4 regions of the Micromonospora robiginosa genome follow, and region 3 is predicted to be linked to each of the others. Evidence: riboswitches for the same ligand, from Rfam matches in the RefSeq annotation. Region 3 holds a riboswitch; each other region holds the start of a gene.
The links. A riboswitch is a leader RNA that binds a small molecule or an ion and turns the genes downstream of it on or off. The one in region 3 is predicted to bind cyclic di-AMP.
Positions count from the first base shown of each region.

Region 1 (4,084 bases), 1.6 Mb from region 3:
CGCAGTCCGGTGACCCGACCTGCTCCGGCGGCACCACGCCCACGCCGACCGCCACCACCACCCCGCCCTCGGGCGGCTGCTCCGGCAACAAGCTGGCCAACCCCGGCTTCGAGTCCGGCAACGTGAACTGGACCGCCTCGTCCGGCGTCATCACCACCGACAGCGGCCAGGCGGCGCACGGCGGCTCGTACAAGGCGTGGCTCGACGGCTACGGCTCCTCGCACACCGACTCGCTCAGCCAGTCGGTCAGCATCCCGGCCGGGTGCAAGGCGACCCTGACGTTCTGGCTGCACATCGACAGCGCGGAGTCGACCACGACCACCGCCTACGACAAGTTGACCGTCAAGGCCGGCAGCACCACGCTGGCCACCTACTCCAACCTGAACAAGGCCACCGGTTACGTGCAGCGATCCTTCAACATCTCGTCGCTGGCCGGCACCACGGCGACCATCTCGTTCAGCGGCGTGGAGGACGCCTCCCTGCAGACGTCCTTCGTCGTCGACGACACGGCGGTCACGCTGAGCTGACCGCGACCCGAACGGCCGGCCGTCGCCCTCCCGGCGGCCGGCCGTTCCGCGTCCCCGGCTCCGGCTCCGGCTCCGGCTCCGGCTCCGGCTCCGGCTCCGGCTCCGGCTCCGGCTCCGGCTCCGGCTCCGGCTCCGAGATCTTGGTACGAACGGGCCCCTGGAGGGGCCATTCCGTACCAAGATCTCCGTCGTTCCCGCCCTTCGGAAGGTCGATCCCGAATGGCGGTTACTGAGGGCTCGCCGGCGAATTCGGTCGCGCCGACGACGGCGGGCTGACCGACGCGGCGCCGTCGCAGGAGAGCGGGCCGTCACGCGGAGGGGCGTCCACCAGGGCGAGCCGTCACGCGGACGGGCGGCGACCAGGGCAGGCGGTCACCCGGACGGGCGTCCACCAGATCGAGTCATCACGCCAGGTGCGCGGCTCGGGACGCGGCGTCGCGGTCGCGGCGGATGCGCGCGGCCACCTCGTGCATCGTCCGGCTGAACAGCTCCGCCTGGTCGGGCAGGCCGCCGAGGCGGGCGGCGAGCGCGTCGGTGTCCGCCCGGGCGGAGTCGCTGACCTGGGCATCCAGCTCGCTCAGCGCGTCGTTGACGGCGTCGACCAGGTGTGCACAGAGGACCTCGAGCGGCACGTCGGCCAGCTCCGGATCGACGACGACGGAGTGCAACCGGCCACCCTGGACGGCGACCGCCCGGACCCGGCCGCCGGCGGCGACGCCCTCGGCCCGGAGCAGTTCGCCGGGTTCGCCGTCGGCGAGCACACAGGACCGGGACCGCATCGCGGCCAGCGCCTGCTGCGTGCGGGTCAGCAGCTCGTCGAGGCTCGCGGCGGCCGAGAACGCATCGTTGGTCATATCCGCGCTTTCTTCACGTCTTAGCCGAGCCTCGTGACCATAGCAACCGGCGGCGGCGGAACCTCGTCACCCGCCGCGTCGATCCGGTCGCCGGGGCCGGGAGCAGGACGGACGCCCAGCACCCCCGGCGTGTCGCGCGACGCCGAGCGCCCAGCCGGATGGTCCCGGCGACCTGGTTCGGCACCCGCCACGCCCGGACGCCACATGGCCGGGCGTTCGGCGTCGTCCGTCGGCCGGCACGGCTCCGGGAACCGCGGGACGCCGTCCGGACCATCGGGACGGCGTCCCGCAGCGGGGATCAGCGCAGGCGCAGCCGCTGGCCCGGGAAGATCAGGCCGGCGTCCGCGCCGACGACGGCCCGGTTGAGCGTGTGCAGGGCGCGCCAACCGCCGGCGACGTGCTTCGCGGCGGCGATCTCGGACAGCGTGTCGCCGGGCCGCACCAGGTAGGCGCCGGTGGCCGGCGCGCTGCGCCGCTCGCCGCCCGACGGGCGCGGGGAGGTGGCCTTCTTCGTGGACGCGGTCGAGTCCGATCCCGCGCCGACGTGGGTTCGGCTCGATCCGGCCTTCCTGCCGGTCGACCCGCCCTTCCTGCCGCAGACGGGCCAGGCGCCGATGCCCTGTCCGTCGAGCACCCGCTCCGCGACGGCGATCTGCTCGGCGCGGCTGGCCAGGTCGGCCCGGGCGGCGTACCTCTGGCCACCGTGGCCGTTCCAGGTGCCGCGGGAGAACTGGAGCCCGCCGTAGTAGCCGTTCCCGGTGTTGATGTGCCAGTTGCCACCGGACTCGCAGCGGGCGACGGCGTCCCAGTTGACGCCCGCGGCGGCGGCCGGCGCGGCCGGCCCGAACAGGGTCGCGGCACCGGCGACGAGCGCGCCGACGACGGTACGGCGACGCCGGGCTGAGTATGCAGTTGACATGTGGATTCCTCCACGCCGACGAGGTGAGCTGTCGGGTTCGGGCCGAGGAGCCCGGCCGCCGGTGGCGGCTTCACCCCGAGGTGACGTGCACCGTGGAACGTGTGGGTCCCCCGCTCCCGCCCGAGGTTCGGTTACCACCGGGCCGGTGGCGGGATTAGGCGTTACCGGCCCGCGGTGTCCGCGAATGCGAACGGACTTGACGCTAGGGACGAATTACGCCAACAACCCACTTCTTGGAACGTTCTTCACCCGGCGGGGTGACCGCGTCCATGGTGGCGGGTCCGCCGCCCACCGGCCGGCGGTGCGGCTACCGTGGGCGGGACCGGGCAAGATCGCGCGAGGAGCGGGGCGGATGACCGACCACGGACACGAGCTGGCATTCGGCGGCTTCCTCACCCCCGCCGCCGGTCGCCCCGACCAGGTGGTGGCGCTGGCCACGCTCTGCGAGCAGGCCGGGCTCGACCTGGTCACCTTCCAGGACCACCCCTACCAGCCGGGTTTCCTGGACACCTGGACGCTGATGTCGTACGTGGCCGCCGCCACCGACCGGATCGGACTGGCCGGCAACGTGCTCAACCTGCCGCTGCGCCAACCGGTGGTGCTGGCCCGCAGTGTGGCCAGCCTGGACCTGCTCACCGGCGGCCGGGTCGAGCTGGGGTTGGGCGCGGGCGCGTTCTGGGACGCGATCGAGGCGGCCGGCGGGCGGCGGCTCTCCCCCGGCGCGGCCGTCGACGCGCTCGACGAGGCGATCCAGGTCGTCCGCGAGGTGTGGGACACCGGGCGGCGCGGCATGATCCGGGTGGACGGGGAGCACTACCGGGTGGTCGGGGCGAAGCGTGGGCCGGCGCCGGCGCACCCGGTGGGCATCTGGGTCGGCGCGTACAAGCCCCGGATGCTGCGGCTGGTCGGGCGGGCCGCGGACGGCTGGCTGCCGTCGCTGGCGTACCTGTCGAAGGGGCCGGACGACCTGCCGGCGCTGAACGCGCTCGTCAACGAGGGAGCGGAAGCCGCCGGGCGCGATCCGGGCGCGGTCCGCCGGATGCTCAACGTCACCGGCACGTTCGCCCGCTCGTCCACCGGCTTCCTGGCCGGGCCGCCGGAGCAGTGGGTCGAGGAGTTGGCCGGCCTCACCCTGGAGCACGGCGTCACCACGTTCGTCCTCGGCAGTGACGAGCCGCGCGCCATCCAGCTCTTCGCCCAGGAGGTGGCGCCGGCGGTCCGGGAGCTGGTCGCCGCCGAGCGCACCACGCCCGGCAGCGGGGCCCGCGCCGTGGTCGAGGAGCAGGCCGCCGCCGGCGGTCCGAGCACGCTCGCGGTCACCCCCACCCCCGATCCCGGGGTACGGCTGAGCGCCCGCCGCCTCTGGGACGAGACGACCCGTCCGACCGCCCCGCCGCCACCGGCCGGGCACGTCTACCCCGCCCGCGCGCAGGCCGCCGGGCAGCACCTGGTGGACGTGCACGACCACCTGCGGCAGGAGCTGGCCCAGGTGCGCGACCTGCTGGAGCAGGTCAGGCGCGGGGCGGTGTCACCGGGTGGCGCGCGGGCCGCGCTGAACGCGATGACCATGCGGCAGAACGACTGGACGCTTGGCGCCTACTGCGCCGCGTACTGCACGGTGGTGACGCAGCACCACGGCCTGGAGGGCGCCTCGGTCTTCCCGCACCTGCGCCGCGCCGACGCCTCGCTGGCCCCGGTGCTGGACCGCCTGGAGCAGGAGCACGTGGTGATCCACGGCGTGGTGGAGAGCGTCGACCGGGCGTTGGTGGAGCTGGTCGCCTCCC
Region 1 covers NZ_CP059322.2:1,952,361-1,956,444, reverse strand. The annotation lists gene H1D33_RS08575 (M4 family metallopeptidase) at 1-527, shown strand, start outside; gene H1D33_RS08570 (YbaB/EbfC family nucleoid-associated protein) at 932-1,381, opposite strand; gene H1D33_RS08565 (LysM peptidoglycan-binding domain-containing protein) at 1,680-2,300, opposite strand; cyclic di-AMP (ydaO/yuaA leader) riboswitch at 2,299-2,443, opposite strand; gene H1D33_RS08560 (LLM class flavin-dependent oxidoreductase) at 2,653-4,084, shown strand, end outside.
Region 1: linked by a shared signal. The riboswitch ahead of H1D33_RS08565 (LysM peptidoglycan-binding domain-containing protein) and the one ahead of H1D33_RS01695 (coiled-coil domain-containing protein) in region 3 are both predicted to bind cyclic di-AMP.

Region 2 (4,084 bases), 3.0 Mb from region 3:
TCCCGGCCCCCGCGACGAGCCCCGCGCTCCGCGCCCACGCCGGAAACCCCCTGACCTTTTCGAGCGCCTGACGGTGCCCGCACCCCCGTCCCCCGCGAGGGTGTGTTGACCCCCGAATGGAGCCCACCATGAACACGATCCTGCGCAAGAGCATCCTCGGTATCGCTGGTCTGGCCTTCACCGGTGGCGTGTTCGCCGGCCCGATCGCCGCCCACGCCGACACCCCCGCGCACGCCGCCGCCAAGCCGGTGACGGCCACCGTGCAGGGCGAGCAGTCCACCATCACCCTCAACGACGAGCAGACCGCCAACGCCAAGGCGATCATCGCCGCGACGAAGAAGGCCGGCCTGCCCGAGCGGGCCGCGGTCATCTCGATCGCGACCAGCCTGCAGGAGTCGAAGCTGGAGAACCTCGGCCACCTCGGCGACCGCAACGACCATGACTCGCTGGGCCTGTTCCAGCAGCGCCCCTCCAGTGGTTGGGGTACGCCGGAGGAGATCACCGACCCCGAGCACTCCACCCTGGCCTTCCTGAAGGGGCTGAAGCAGGTCGACGGCTGGCAGGACATGCCCCTGACCGACGCCGCGCAGACCGTGCAGGTCTCCGCCTACCCGGACGCCTACGCGCAGTGGGAGAAGCAGGCCACCGACCTCGTCGCCCAGCACTGGACCAAGTAAGCGCGAAGAAGGCCGGCACCCCGAAACGGGTGCCGGCCTTCACGCGTACCGAAGAAAGAGGTCAGGCGGAGTAACCGCGCGTGGCCATCCAGTTCGCCAGGTCGATCGTGCTGACCCAGTACGACGGCAGCGACGGGTCGGCCGAGTCGGCGATCCGCACGGTCCGGCCGTCGTTCTTGTAGCCGACCACGGCGATGTAGTGGCCGCCCGGGAACGAGTGCCAGCCGCCGTTGGTGTCGGTGGCGTCGCCGACGATGTTCGAGACGACGGCCCGGCCGTTGCTGACGGCCCGTACGACGTCGGCCTGGAGCTGGTCGATCTGCGCTCGGGTGGCCGAGCCCGGGATCATGCGGGTCCGGTACGGGTTGCCCTTGACCTGCTGGTTGAGGACGCGGGTGGTGTCCTCGGCGGAGTTGGTGCCCATCTCGGTGGTGCCGAGGGCGACGGCCAGGGTGTCCTGGCTGCGCTCGATGCCGTTGGCGCTGAGCGCGTTGCGCACGGCGGCCGGACCGCAGTAGTAGTAGGTGGTCTGCGCCTGGTAGTCGTAGTCGAGCGTCCGGCTCGACGGCGGCTTCGGCTTGGCCGTGCGGGTGGTGTCCGGGTCGGCAGCCTTCGCCGAGGCCGAGGCGCTGGGCCGGGGCGACGCGCTGGGCGTGGCGCTGGGCGACGTGCTCGGGGCCGGGACGGCGATCCGGGCCTCGCTGCGGCTGGCGGTGTCGCCGAGCCGGGCGCCGAGGTCGGCCACCGAGGCGGTGTTCTCCTGGCGGACCGGGGCGTCGTCGGTGGCGGCGAGGGCGGCGCCGGTGCCGCTCGCGAGCACGAGGGCCGCTGCCGAGCCGGCGATGATCTGGTACGGGCGCTCGGTGGCGAGACGCCGCAGTTGACGCTTCAGGTGGTGCTTCACGGTGGTTCCTCCACGGGGGTGAGCGGCACGCGCCGGCCCGGCGCGCGGAGGAACTCACACGCGCTGGCGGGCGGCAGGGCCGCGGAAGCGACGCCCGGGCTGCCGGGCGATCAGGGGTCGGGGGACGTGTCGCCGGTCAGGCGAGCGCCGGTACCCGGTGGCCGTGGAGGCGGGGGACGATCGGGGGGTGGAGGGCACGAGGCGGAACTCCTTCCGTGGCCGCCGACCGGGTTAGCTGACGGATTCGGGCGGGAAGTACGCCCTACCGCGGCCGTGGCGCGCGGATTCACCCCGGTGTTGCTGTGGGTCCCCGGTTCGTGTGTGCACGATTAGGCGGGTCGGCACGGCGTCGCCATCTGCGACCGTCAACCGCACCGGACGCGCCGACACTACCGGCGGGTAAACGCCCTGCCAAGCGCCGCCACCTGCGGAAACGTGCGGGGCGACTACGGATTCGGTGCAGCCGGTCACCGATGCCCCTCAATGGGACGAGCGGCTACGCCGGTAGCTGTCCGCCCAAAAGGGGGACATCCGGCCGGCGGAGAAACGGGCAGCAGGCGCAGCACCGGTCATCGGGTCCGGCCGTCGCCGGTCGGACGGCGCCCGTGACCGGGCTCACCACACTCGGTAACGATTCGGCCGAGGTCGTCGGCTCAGCCCACCCGGGCCGGACGCCAGCGGGCGCTCCGCACGGCCGCCGTCGCCGGGACGCGGGTCGCGGCCGGGGCCCGGGACGCCGGCACGGGCCGCAGCGCGACGGCTGCCGCGTACGCCTCGGCGGCGAGCGTGCGGGCCGACTCGGCGGCCAGTTCGGCGTCCCGCCACGCCAGGCGCTCCCGCTCGGCGGCAGTCTCCCAGCCGGCCCGACGCCCGTCACGGACCGTGCGGGCCAGCACGATCTCCTGCTCGGCCGGGTGGCGGCGCGGGTCCCACCCGTTGCGGTGGGCCAGCACGTCGGCGAGTTGGCGGGCGGTCAGGTCGCCCCGCCAGTGCGCCGACATGGCGGCGTGGTGCAGCCAGCGTTCCCGTGCCGCGTACTCGGTCGGGGTGTGTGGCGTGTGCGGGGCGGGCAGCGCGCCGGCGGCGGCCAGGCGGCGGGCGGCGGTGTCCGCCTCGTCGTACGCCGCCCAGGCCCGGTCCGCCTCGGTCTGCGCGGCCAGCCACCGCTCGCGGCGGCGATGTGCGGTCTGGGCGGCTCCGGCGGCGGCCACGGCCACCTCGTCGGCGTATCGGGCGAGGTCGGCGCGGTGGAGGGTGTCCGCGTCGACCGGGTCGGCTTCGACCTCGGTCGCGCCGTCCCGCTCCGGGCGGGCGACCAGCACGGCGAGCAGGGCGAGCGCGAGCACGATCAGCGCCGACCAGATGGCGGCGGCCTCGGGAACCGCGGTGAGGAAGTTGAGGAGAACGGTCTGCGACATGGTCGGCACCTCACGGGAGACGAAAGCGGGAAGATCCGCACGGGCCGGGCGGGTACGGGCGCCGCCGAAACGCCGAGGGCGGGTGCGGGGTGAGGTTCGGGTGGAGGGGCGCGGGCCGGACCCGCGGCGGGTCAGCGGGCGGGCGGGGCCCGCGGGCCGGCCGGCGCCGGCGGCTGACCGCCGGGCAGCGGGAGCCGGCGGGAGGGCGGCACGGCGGCGCTCTCCGGCTGTGGCTCGGTCACACCGGTGGGGGCGCCCTGCCGCGCGGCGGCGAGGCCACGCTGCCGTTCGGCGTTGGCGTCGTCGTGCCGCTGGGCGTCGGTGCCGCGCTGCCATCCGGCGGTGGCGTCGTCGTGCCGCTGGGCGTCGGTGCCGCGCTGCCATCCGGCGGTGGCGTGGGCCGTCAGGCCGGCGGCGGTGCCGGTCGACGCCGGTGCCGCCGCGGAGACGCCGGCCGGCAGCGCGGCGGCGCCGATCGAGAAGGCGACCACCACGGCCAGGCTGGCCAGCATCCGTGCGACCCAGCGCGCCACCCACCACACGGGACAGGTGAGCGCGATCGGAAGCACGGGTACAAATTACCGCCGATGCCGCCGCGCCGCATCGCCGTCCGGCGTGTCGTGACGTCGCTGGGCGGGCCGCGCGGCTCAGTCCGGCCGGCGCCGCCCGGCGTACTCGATCGAGCGGACGGCGTCGTCGGCGGCCGGTCGCGGCGCCGGCACGCCCGGCGCGGCGGGGGCCGGCGCACGGCGGACCCGGCGCGACGGGCCGAGGCGGCGCATCATCGGCACCTCCACCCAGCGGTGCAGGGCGGCGGCGAGCGCCAGCGTGAGCAGCAGGAAGCCGAGCACGGCGACCGGGCCCCGCCAACCGGTCAACCCGGTGCCCCAGTCGCCGGTGAGCCGCAGGACGGTCACCATGACCAGCACGTGGACCAGGTAGAACGCGAACGAGACCTCGCCGAGCCAGACCATCGGGCGGGACCGCCACGGAGTCCGCCGGCCCCGCACGTCGGCGTCCGCCGCGGCGGCGATGACCAGCAGGTACGCCACGGCGAGCAGCGCCGCCCAGAACTCGGCCGGGAT
Region 2 covers NZ_CP059322.2:3,383,143-3,387,226, forward strand. The annotation lists gene H1D33_RS14470 (hypothetical protein) at 129-677, shown strand; gene H1D33_RS14475 (C39 family peptidase) at 739-1,581, opposite strand; cyclic di-AMP (ydaO/yuaA leader) riboswitch at 1,787-1,927, opposite strand; gene H1D33_RS14480 (hypothetical protein) at 2,235-2,999, opposite strand; gene H1D33_RS14485 (hypothetical protein) at 3,131-3,568, opposite strand; gene H1D33_RS14490 (acyltransferase family protein) at 3,647-4,084, opposite strand, start outside.
Region 2: linked by a shared signal. The riboswitch ahead of H1D33_RS14475 (C39 family peptidase) and the one ahead of H1D33_RS01695 (coiled-coil domain-containing protein) in region 3 are both predicted to bind cyclic di-AMP.

Region 3 (4,084 bases):
GTCCGGCGGACTACCGCGACTACGCGCACGTGGTGGTGGACGAGTCGCAGGACGTCTCGCCGATGCAGTGGCGGATGGTGGGGCGGCGCGGGCGGCTGGCGTCCTGGACGGTGGTCGGCGACCCGGCGCAGACCGCCTGGACGGGCGACCCGCAGGAGCTGGACCGGGCCCGGGACCAGGCGTTGGGCCGGCGTCGCCGGCACCGCTACGAGCTGACCACCAACTACCGCAACTCGGCGGAGATCTTCGCGGTGGCAGCGGCGGAGATCCGCCGGCTGTACCCGGACCTGGCGTTGCCGGACGCGGTGCGCTCCACCGGCGTGCCGCCGGTCCAGCGCACGGTGGCCGCCGCCGAGCTGCCGTCGGCCACGGTCGAGGCGGCCCGGACGCTGCTGGCCGAGGTGGAGGGCACGGTCGGGGTGATCACACCGGTGCCGCGCCGGGACGAGGTGGCCGGCTGGCTGGGCGAGCTGGGCGGCGGCCGGCTCCAGGTGGTGACCAGCCTGCAGGCCAAGGGCATGGAGTACGACGGTGTGGTGCTGGTCGCGCCGGGCGAGATCCGGGCCGACCCGGGCTCCGGGGTGCGGACGCTCTACGTGGCGCTGTCCCGGGCCACCCAGCGCCTGACCACGCTCGATCCGGTGGGGTGACCCCACCCTCACTTGCACACATAGCGATGTGAGCATAGATTGGTCCCGGCCGAGACACGGGGCGGAGGGTGTGTGCGTGGGCGCAGGTCATGACCACAGCGGCGCGGTGGCCAACGCGGCGCACCGCCACCGAGGGCGACTCTGGGCCGCCTTCGCGCTGCTCACCGCGCTGATGCTGATCGAGGCGGTGGCCGCCTTCACGACCGGCTCGCTGGCGCTGCTCTCCGACGCCGGGCACATGTTCACCGACGTGCTCGGCATCGGCATGGCGCTCGCCGCGATCAGCGCCACCCGGCGCGCCCGCACCGACCCGCAGCGCACGTTCGGGCTCTATCGGCTGGAGGTGCTCGCGGCGCTGGCCAACGCGGTGCTGCTCGGCGCCGTCGCGGTCTACGTGCTAATCGAGGCGGTACGCCGGTTCGGCGAGCCGCCGGAGGTGCTCGCCGGCCCGATGCTCGTGGTCGCCGTGCTCGGCCTGCTCGCCAACGTCGCCGCGTTCGCGCTGCTGCGCTCCGGCGCGCAGGAGAGCATCAACCTGCGCGGGGCCTACCTGGAGGTGCTCGGCGACCTGCTCGGCTCGCTCGGCGTGATCGGCGCCGCGCTGGTCATCGCGGTCACCGACTGGTGGTGGGCCGACCCGGTGGTCGCCGTGGCGATCGGCCTGTTCATCCTGCCGCGCACCTGGCGGCTCGGCCGCGCCGCGGTCCGCATCCTGGTGCAGGCCGCGCCGGAGCACCTCCAGGTGACCGCGGTGCACGACCGGCTGACCGCCGTGCCCGGCGTGGCGGAGGTGCACGACCTGCACGTCTGGACGCTCACCTCGGGCATGGACGTCGCCTCGGCGCACCTGACGATCGACCCGGGCGCCGAGGTCGCCACCGTGCTGGCCGCGGCCCGGGACGCCCTGCACGAGGACTTCTCGATCGACCACGCCACGTTGCAGATCGAGCCCGGAGCGTCAGCCGGCGCCTGCGGTCCGACCGAGTGGTAATTAGGACAGACTTAAATCAGTGTAGTTATTGTAGGCTTATGCCGGTTTTGCCCGGTAACCGGCCCCGGTCCACGGCGCCGGCTCCGGGCAGCGCCGGTAGGCTCGGTCCCGGCCGCACCACGGGTGCCACTCCGGCACCTCTCGGCGCGGCCGGCGCCTAATCGCCCGCAGGGCGAGCCGGGGAACCACGTACGTGGGGTGCATCCGCGTCAGCGGTAGGGATCTTCCGTCCCGAACCCGTCAGCTAACCCGGTCGGCGGTTGACGGAAGGACACGTGAATGCCCACAGTGGCACCTGTACGACGGACGGCCGCCCGGTTGGCGGCCCTGCTCGTCGCGATGCTGGCCCTCGGTGTCGCGACCGTGCCGGTCTCCCCCGCCTCGGCGGCGCGGGCGGCCTCCCCGACCGGCCTGCTCGCCGCCGCACCCGGCGACGACGAGGGCGGCACCCCCGCGCTGCGCGAACAACTCGACGCGGCCAGCAAGGGCTGGCTCGACGCCAAGGCCGCGCTGAACCGCTCGGTGACCCGGCAGAAGCAGCTCAACGACCGGCTCAAGACCATCGACGTGGAGCTGACCGAGCGCGACGCCAAGGTCGGCGAGATCGCCGGGGTGGCCTACCGCACCGGCCGGATGGGCACCGCCGCGGCGCTGCTCGCCAGCCGCACCCCGGAGGGCTTCATGGACCGGGCCGCGGCTTTGGAGACGGTCGCCGCGCACGAGGACCGGACGCTGCGCGACCTGATCACCACCCGGGACGAGGCGATCCGCACCCGCACCGCGCTCGACGGCGAGATCCTGGAGCAGCGCAAGCAGGTCACGCTCATGGGCAAGCGCAAGGAGCAGGCCGAGCGGGCGCTGGAGGTGGCGAACAAGCGCAGCGCCACCACCCGCGACAGCGACGACGGTGGCAGCACCCGGGGCACGTCCACGGCGAACGCGACGCCGGCCAAGCGCAACTCCGACGGGTCGTGGCCGGCGGAGTCGTGCAGCGTCAACGACCCGACGCCGGCCAGCGGCTGCATCACCCCGCGCACGTTGCACGCGTTGCAGCAGGCCAAGGCCGCCGGCTTCACCCGGTACGTCTCCTGCCACCGACCCAGCGGCTCGGGTGAGCACCCGAAGGGACGGGCCTGCGACTTCGCCGCGCAGAAGGACGGCTTCGGCGGCGTCGCCAGCGGCGGCGACCGGACGTACGGCAACAACCTGTCCGCGTACTTCATCCGCAACGCCGACCCGCTCGCCGTGCTCTACGTGATCTGGTTCAAGCGGATCTGGCTGCCCAGCAGCGGCTGGAAGTCGTACAGCGGCGGCAACGGCGACCCGTCCAGCGACCACACCAACCACGTGCACCTGTCGGTCTACTAACGCGCACTACGCTCCACGACGTACCCCGGATGTCGTCGCGCGGCCCACGACGTGGGCCGCGCGACCCGGTGGGATCGGGGGCATGAGACGACTCTCCCCCGCCGGCCGCAAGGCGCTGCTCACCGCGCACCTGGTCACCTCGCTGGGCTGGCTCGGCGCCGACCTGACGCTGCTCGCGCTCGGCGTGGCCGGGCTGCGCGGCGCCGACCCCGACGTCGTCTACCCGGCGGCGGGGCTGCTGGTCACCTGGCTGTTCGCGCCGCTGAGCGTGGCGGTCTGGCTGGTCGGGACGGTCAGTGCGCTGCTCACCCCGTGGGGTCTGCTGCGCTGGCGCTGGGTGCTGGTGAAGTTCGTGCTCACCACCGTCATGCTCGGCCTGGTGCTGCTCCTGCTGACGCCCCGGATCCGGCACCTCGGCGCGCTCGCCGGGGCCGCCGACGCGCACCTGCGGGTCGACCTGGTGGTGGCGCCGGCCGTCTCCACCACCCTGCTGCTGATCGCCACCGTGCTGTCCACCCACAAGCCGTGGGGGCGGATCCGGCGGGCCCCGGTCAGGCCGGGTGGCCCTCCAGCGTCGCGCCGAGGCGGGCGGCCAGCCCCAGGTGGGCGGCCCGGGCCTGGCGGAACGCGTAGCCGAGCAGCGGCGCCGGCGCGGTGAGGGTGATCTCCACGTCGATCCGCACCACGCCGTCGGGCTCGTCGCGCAGGCGGGTGTGGTTGCGCACCGTCGTCGCCGGTTGCTGCCGGGCGACGGTGACCACCTCGTCCTCGTTGGCGATCAGCACGTCCGCCTGGTAGGTGATCGGGAAGTGCAGCGGACCGAGCTCCAGCCGGTCGGTGATCGCGTAGCTGGCCAGCGCGCCCGGCCGGGGCGGCAACTGCCGGACCCGAACGATCAACGGATGCAGTTCACCCTGCCGGCTCAGGTCACCGAGCAGGGCCACCGCGTCCGCCCGGCGGCACCGGGCCTGCACGGTGTAGCTGAAGCTGTCGCTGCTCTGCAACCGGTCCCCCTCGCCGTCGTGGGTCCGGACGATCGTCCCGTACCGGGGGCGGGCTGGCAACGGGTCGAAGG
Region 3 covers NZ_CP059322.2:333,592-337,675, reverse strand. The annotation lists gene H1D33_RS01705 (HelD family protein) at 1-650, shown strand, start outside; gene H1D33_RS01700 (cation diffusion facilitator family transporter) at 727-1,641, shown strand; cyclic di-AMP (ydaO/yuaA leader) riboswitch at 1,786-1,915, shown strand; gene H1D33_RS01695 (coiled-coil domain-containing protein) at 1,921-3,009, shown strand; gene H1D33_RS01690 (hypothetical protein) at 3,092-3,667, shown strand; gene H1D33_RS01685 (SRPBCC family protein) at 3,561-4,073, opposite strand.

Region 4 (4,084 bases), 1.7 Mb from region 3:
CTGCTCCGGCTCGGGCGACAGCGTCTCCGACACCCCGGCCGAGGCCTCCCCGGCGTACCAGTGCCCGACCGGCCGGGACACCTGCTCGACCGCCGGCAAGGACCCGATCACCAACTTCATGGACTACACGTACGACTCCTGCATGTACCAGTTCACCGCCGGCCAGGCGAGCCGCATGCTCACCGCGTGGAACGCCTACCGCGCGGCCTGACCTGCCGCATCGCGTACCGGTGCCGGCCCTGTCCTCGGACGGGGCCGGCACCTGTCGTTCCGGGCCGGGTCAGGCGGCCGGGCGGCGGGTGTCGAAGCCGTGCCGGCCGCGTCGCCCCTCCGCGACGAGCGGGTCGCGTCGCCGGACCGGGGTGGCGTCGTGCGGGTCGAGCCAGAGCCGCACCTGTGGCCGGCCGGCGCCGGGACGGGCCACCTGATCGCGCCGGGTCAGCATGGCCACGTCGACGGTGAACTCGAACAGCCGCCAGTCGCCCTGCGGGGCCGCCCGGCCGAGCCGGGCCAGCCGGGCCACCGTGGCCGGGTCGGCCACCGGACGGGCTCGACCCGCCACGTAGGCCTCGTCGTCGCTCTCCTCCGGCGGAAACGAGTGCAGCGCGTAGCGGCCGTCGCGTTCGAGGTCACGCCGTTTCGGGGAGTCGATGACGAAGCACCAGAGCCCGTCGTCGGTGATCAGCGGGGACACCGGGTGCACCCGGGGGCCGCCGTCGGCGCGGACCGTGGCGAGGTAGCCGAAGCCCGGCCCGTACTGCTGGATCAGAAGGCGGATCTCGGCGGCGAGGCGGGGCTCGTCGGCGGCGAATTCGGACCAGGAAGCCATGCCGACATTCTATCGAACACGTGTACGAGAGTGCAGTCCGACACGCAGGTCACCCGTACCGGTCGCTATGGTGTTCCGATGCTGCTCTCCGACCGCGACCTGGTCTCCGAGATCAAGGCGGGCACGCTCGCGCTGGAGCCCTTCGAGCCCACGCTGGTGCAGCCGTCCAGCATCGACGTACGCCTGGACCGGTTGTTCCGGGTCTTCAACAACCATCTCTACACCCACATCGACCCGTCGATGCAGCAGGACGACCTGACGTCGATGGTGGAGGTGCCGGAGGGGCAGCCGTTCGTGCTGCACCCCGGGGAGTTCGTGCTCGCCTCCACGTTGGAGGTCATCTCGTTGGGCGACCAGCTCGCCGGCCGGCTGGAGGGCAAGTCGTCCCTGGGCCGGCTCGGCCTGCTGACCCACTCCACGGCCGGCTTCATCGATCCGGGCTTCTCCGGCCACGTCACGCTGGAGCTGTCCAACGTGGCGAACCTGCCGATCACGCTCTGGCCGGGCATGAAGATCGGCCAGTTGTGCATCTTCCGGCTGTCCTCGCCGGCCGAGCACCCGTACGGCTCGGCCGTCTACGGTTCGCGCTACCAGGGCCAGCGCGGCCCGACGCCGAGCCGCTCCTGGCAGAGCTGGCGCACCTGGCCGACGCGCTGACGATCTCCGCCGCTGTTAAGCGGGGCCCCCGCCTATGCAGAATGCGTTAAGCGGGGGCCCCTCCTTACATCTCAGCCGGGGCGGCCGTAACTGTTGATGTCGCCGTCGTCGTACCGCTTCATGGTGATGGGCTTGCCGGACTGGGAGGCGTGCACCACCCAGCCGTCGCCGACGTACATCCCGACGTGGTGCAGGTCGCCGTAGTAGAAGACCAGGTCACCGGCGCGCAGCTCGGCGCGGCTGACCCGCTTCGTCACGTCGTGCTGCTGCCGGGCGTTGTGCGGCAGCGAGACCCCGGCCTTGGCCCAGGCGGCCATGGTCAGGCCGGAGCAGTCGAAGTGGTCCGGGCCGGCGGCGCCCCAGACGTAGATCTTGCCGATCTGGGCGCAGGCGAACTTGACCGCCACGCCGGCCGCGCCGCCGGGATACCCGGACGGGCAGGGGGCCGGACGCAGCTTGCCGCCACCGCCGTTGCCGTACACCTTGAGCCGCAGCTTCTGCAGCCTGGCGATCTCGGCGTCGATCTGCTTCTTCTTCGCCGCGAGCTGCGCCTCGGTGCGGCTCAGGTCGGCGACCATCGCGTCCAGCGGCTTCTTCTTCGCGGCCAGCTCGTCGCGCAGCTCGGCGATGTCGTGCACCTGCTCCTGCTGGTGGTGCGCGAAGCGGTCGAGCATCTCCAGGCCGCTGACCAGCTCGCTCGGCGAGCGGCTGCCCAGTAGCGCGTTGACGGTGGAGAGGTTGTCGCCCTTGTACGCGTCGGCGGCGAGCCCGCCGACCTGCCCCAGCGCGGCGTCCACCCGGGCCTGGAGCGGGGCGATCTGCTTACCGAGCGCGTCGGCCTGCCGGCGCCGCGCGGCGAGCTGCTCGCGGACGGAGTTGACCTGCTCGATGACGGGTTCGAGCTTGTTCCAGTCGCGGTCGATCTGGGCCTCGATCTCGGCGACCGAGGGTTCGGCGTGGGCCGCCGTCGCGCCACCGGTCAGGACGACCGCGGCGCCGACCAGGGCGGCGAGTGTGGTGGTGCAGCGGGACCAGCGGGAACGCGGCACGACGGCGGACCGGTCGGCAGACCGGCTCGACGTCGGCCGCGGGGCATGGAGTGCCACCGGGCGTCCGTACTCCTTCGTCTGACCGCCTACCGGGTTAGCTGACGGGTTCGGGCGGGAAGGGAGCCGCCCTACCGCAGTGGCTGCGGATTCACCCCAGGTACCTGGGTCCCCGGTTCGCCCGTGGGCGACTCGGCGGTGTCGGACCGTCACCGCCCGGGGTGGACGATGAGACTGGCGGCCGACGATTGACCAGAGTAGGGACCTCTGTTATCGATCCGCAACCCGAACGGCCGTGACACTCCGTGCCGAATATCTGACGCGAGACACGAGTGAAGCTTTCTTTCATGCAACATTAAGCACCGGAAAGGTATTGACCGACGCGGGTGCCCGGAGTGAGGGTGGGGACGCAGTGACCCCCATCCCTGTCCAGGAGGTTCGATGCACCTCTCACCCCCGCCGTCGGGCAGACGGATACTGCTCGCCGCCGCCGTGGCCGCCGCCACCGCGCTGGCGACCACCGGCCCGGTGACCGCCGCGCCGCAGTCCGCCCCACCCACCGGCGACCGGCAGCAGCAGTACGCCGCGGCCGCCACCGAGTACGGCGTACCGCAGGACGTGCTGCTCGGCGTCTCCTACCTGGAGTCCCGCTGGGACGTCCACCCCGGCCAGCCCAGCACCAGCGGCGGCTACGGCCCGATGCACCTGACCGACGCCGCGCACGTCCTCGCCACGCCGGGCAGCGCCCACGTCGACGAGGACGAGGACCCGCGCGGCGACGACGCCCGCCCGCTCACCCTCGACCCGGCCACCGCCGCCGCGCCGGCCCGGGAGACGCCGCTGCCGAAGGCCTCGCTCCAGACGCTCGACGCCGCCGCGACGCTCACCGGGCTCGACGCACAGAAGCTGCGCACCGACCCGGCGGCGAACATCCGCGGCGGGGCGGCGCTGCTCGCCTCGTACCAGAAGGCACTGGGCGGGCCGGTCGGCGCCGGCAGCGACGCCGCGGCCTGGTACGGCGCGGTGGCCCGCTACTCCGGCGCGGACACCGCCGACGCGGCGGCGGCCTTCGCCGACGAGGTCTACGACCAGCTCGGTCAGGGCGCCACCCGCACCACCGACGACGGGCAGCGGGTCACGCTGGCCGCCACCACCGCGCAGCCGGACCGTGCCGGCCTGGCCCGGCTCGGCCTGCGGCACGCCGCGCGACCGGACGGGTTGGAGTGCCCGGTGCGGTTGGCCTGCGAGTGGATCCCCGCGCCGTACGAGCAGCTCAGCGCGGACCCGGGCGACTACGGCAACCACGACCTGGGCAACCGGCCCAAGCAGCAGAAGATCGAGTACATCGTCATCCACGACACCGAGGGCTACTTCGCCCCCAGCGTCGACCTCGTGAAGCGGGCCGACTACCTGGGCTGGCACTACACGCTGCGCTCGGTGGACGGCTACGTCGCCCAGCACATCAAGGCCAAGGACGTCGGCTGGCACGCCGGCAACTGGTACGTCAACGCCAAGTCCATCGGCCTGGAGCACGAGGGCTTCGCCGGGCAGG
Region 4 covers NZ_CP059322.2:5,338,302-5,342,385, forward strand. The annotation lists gene H1D33_RS23640 (zinc metalloprotease) at 1-211, shown strand, start outside; gene H1D33_RS23645 (pyridoxamine 5'-phosphate oxidase family protein) at 281-829, opposite strand; gene dcd (dCTP deaminase) at 908-1,486, shown strand; gene H1D33_RS23655 (C40 family peptidase) at 1,558-2,535, opposite strand; cyclic di-AMP (ydaO/yuaA leader) riboswitch at 2,603-2,740, opposite strand; gene H1D33_RS23660 (N-acetylmuramoyl-L-alanine amidase) at 2,974-4,084, shown strand, end outside.
Region 4: linked by a shared signal. The riboswitch ahead of H1D33_RS23655 (C40 family peptidase) and the one ahead of H1D33_RS01695 (coiled-coil domain-containing protein) in region 3 are both predicted to bind cyclic di-AMP.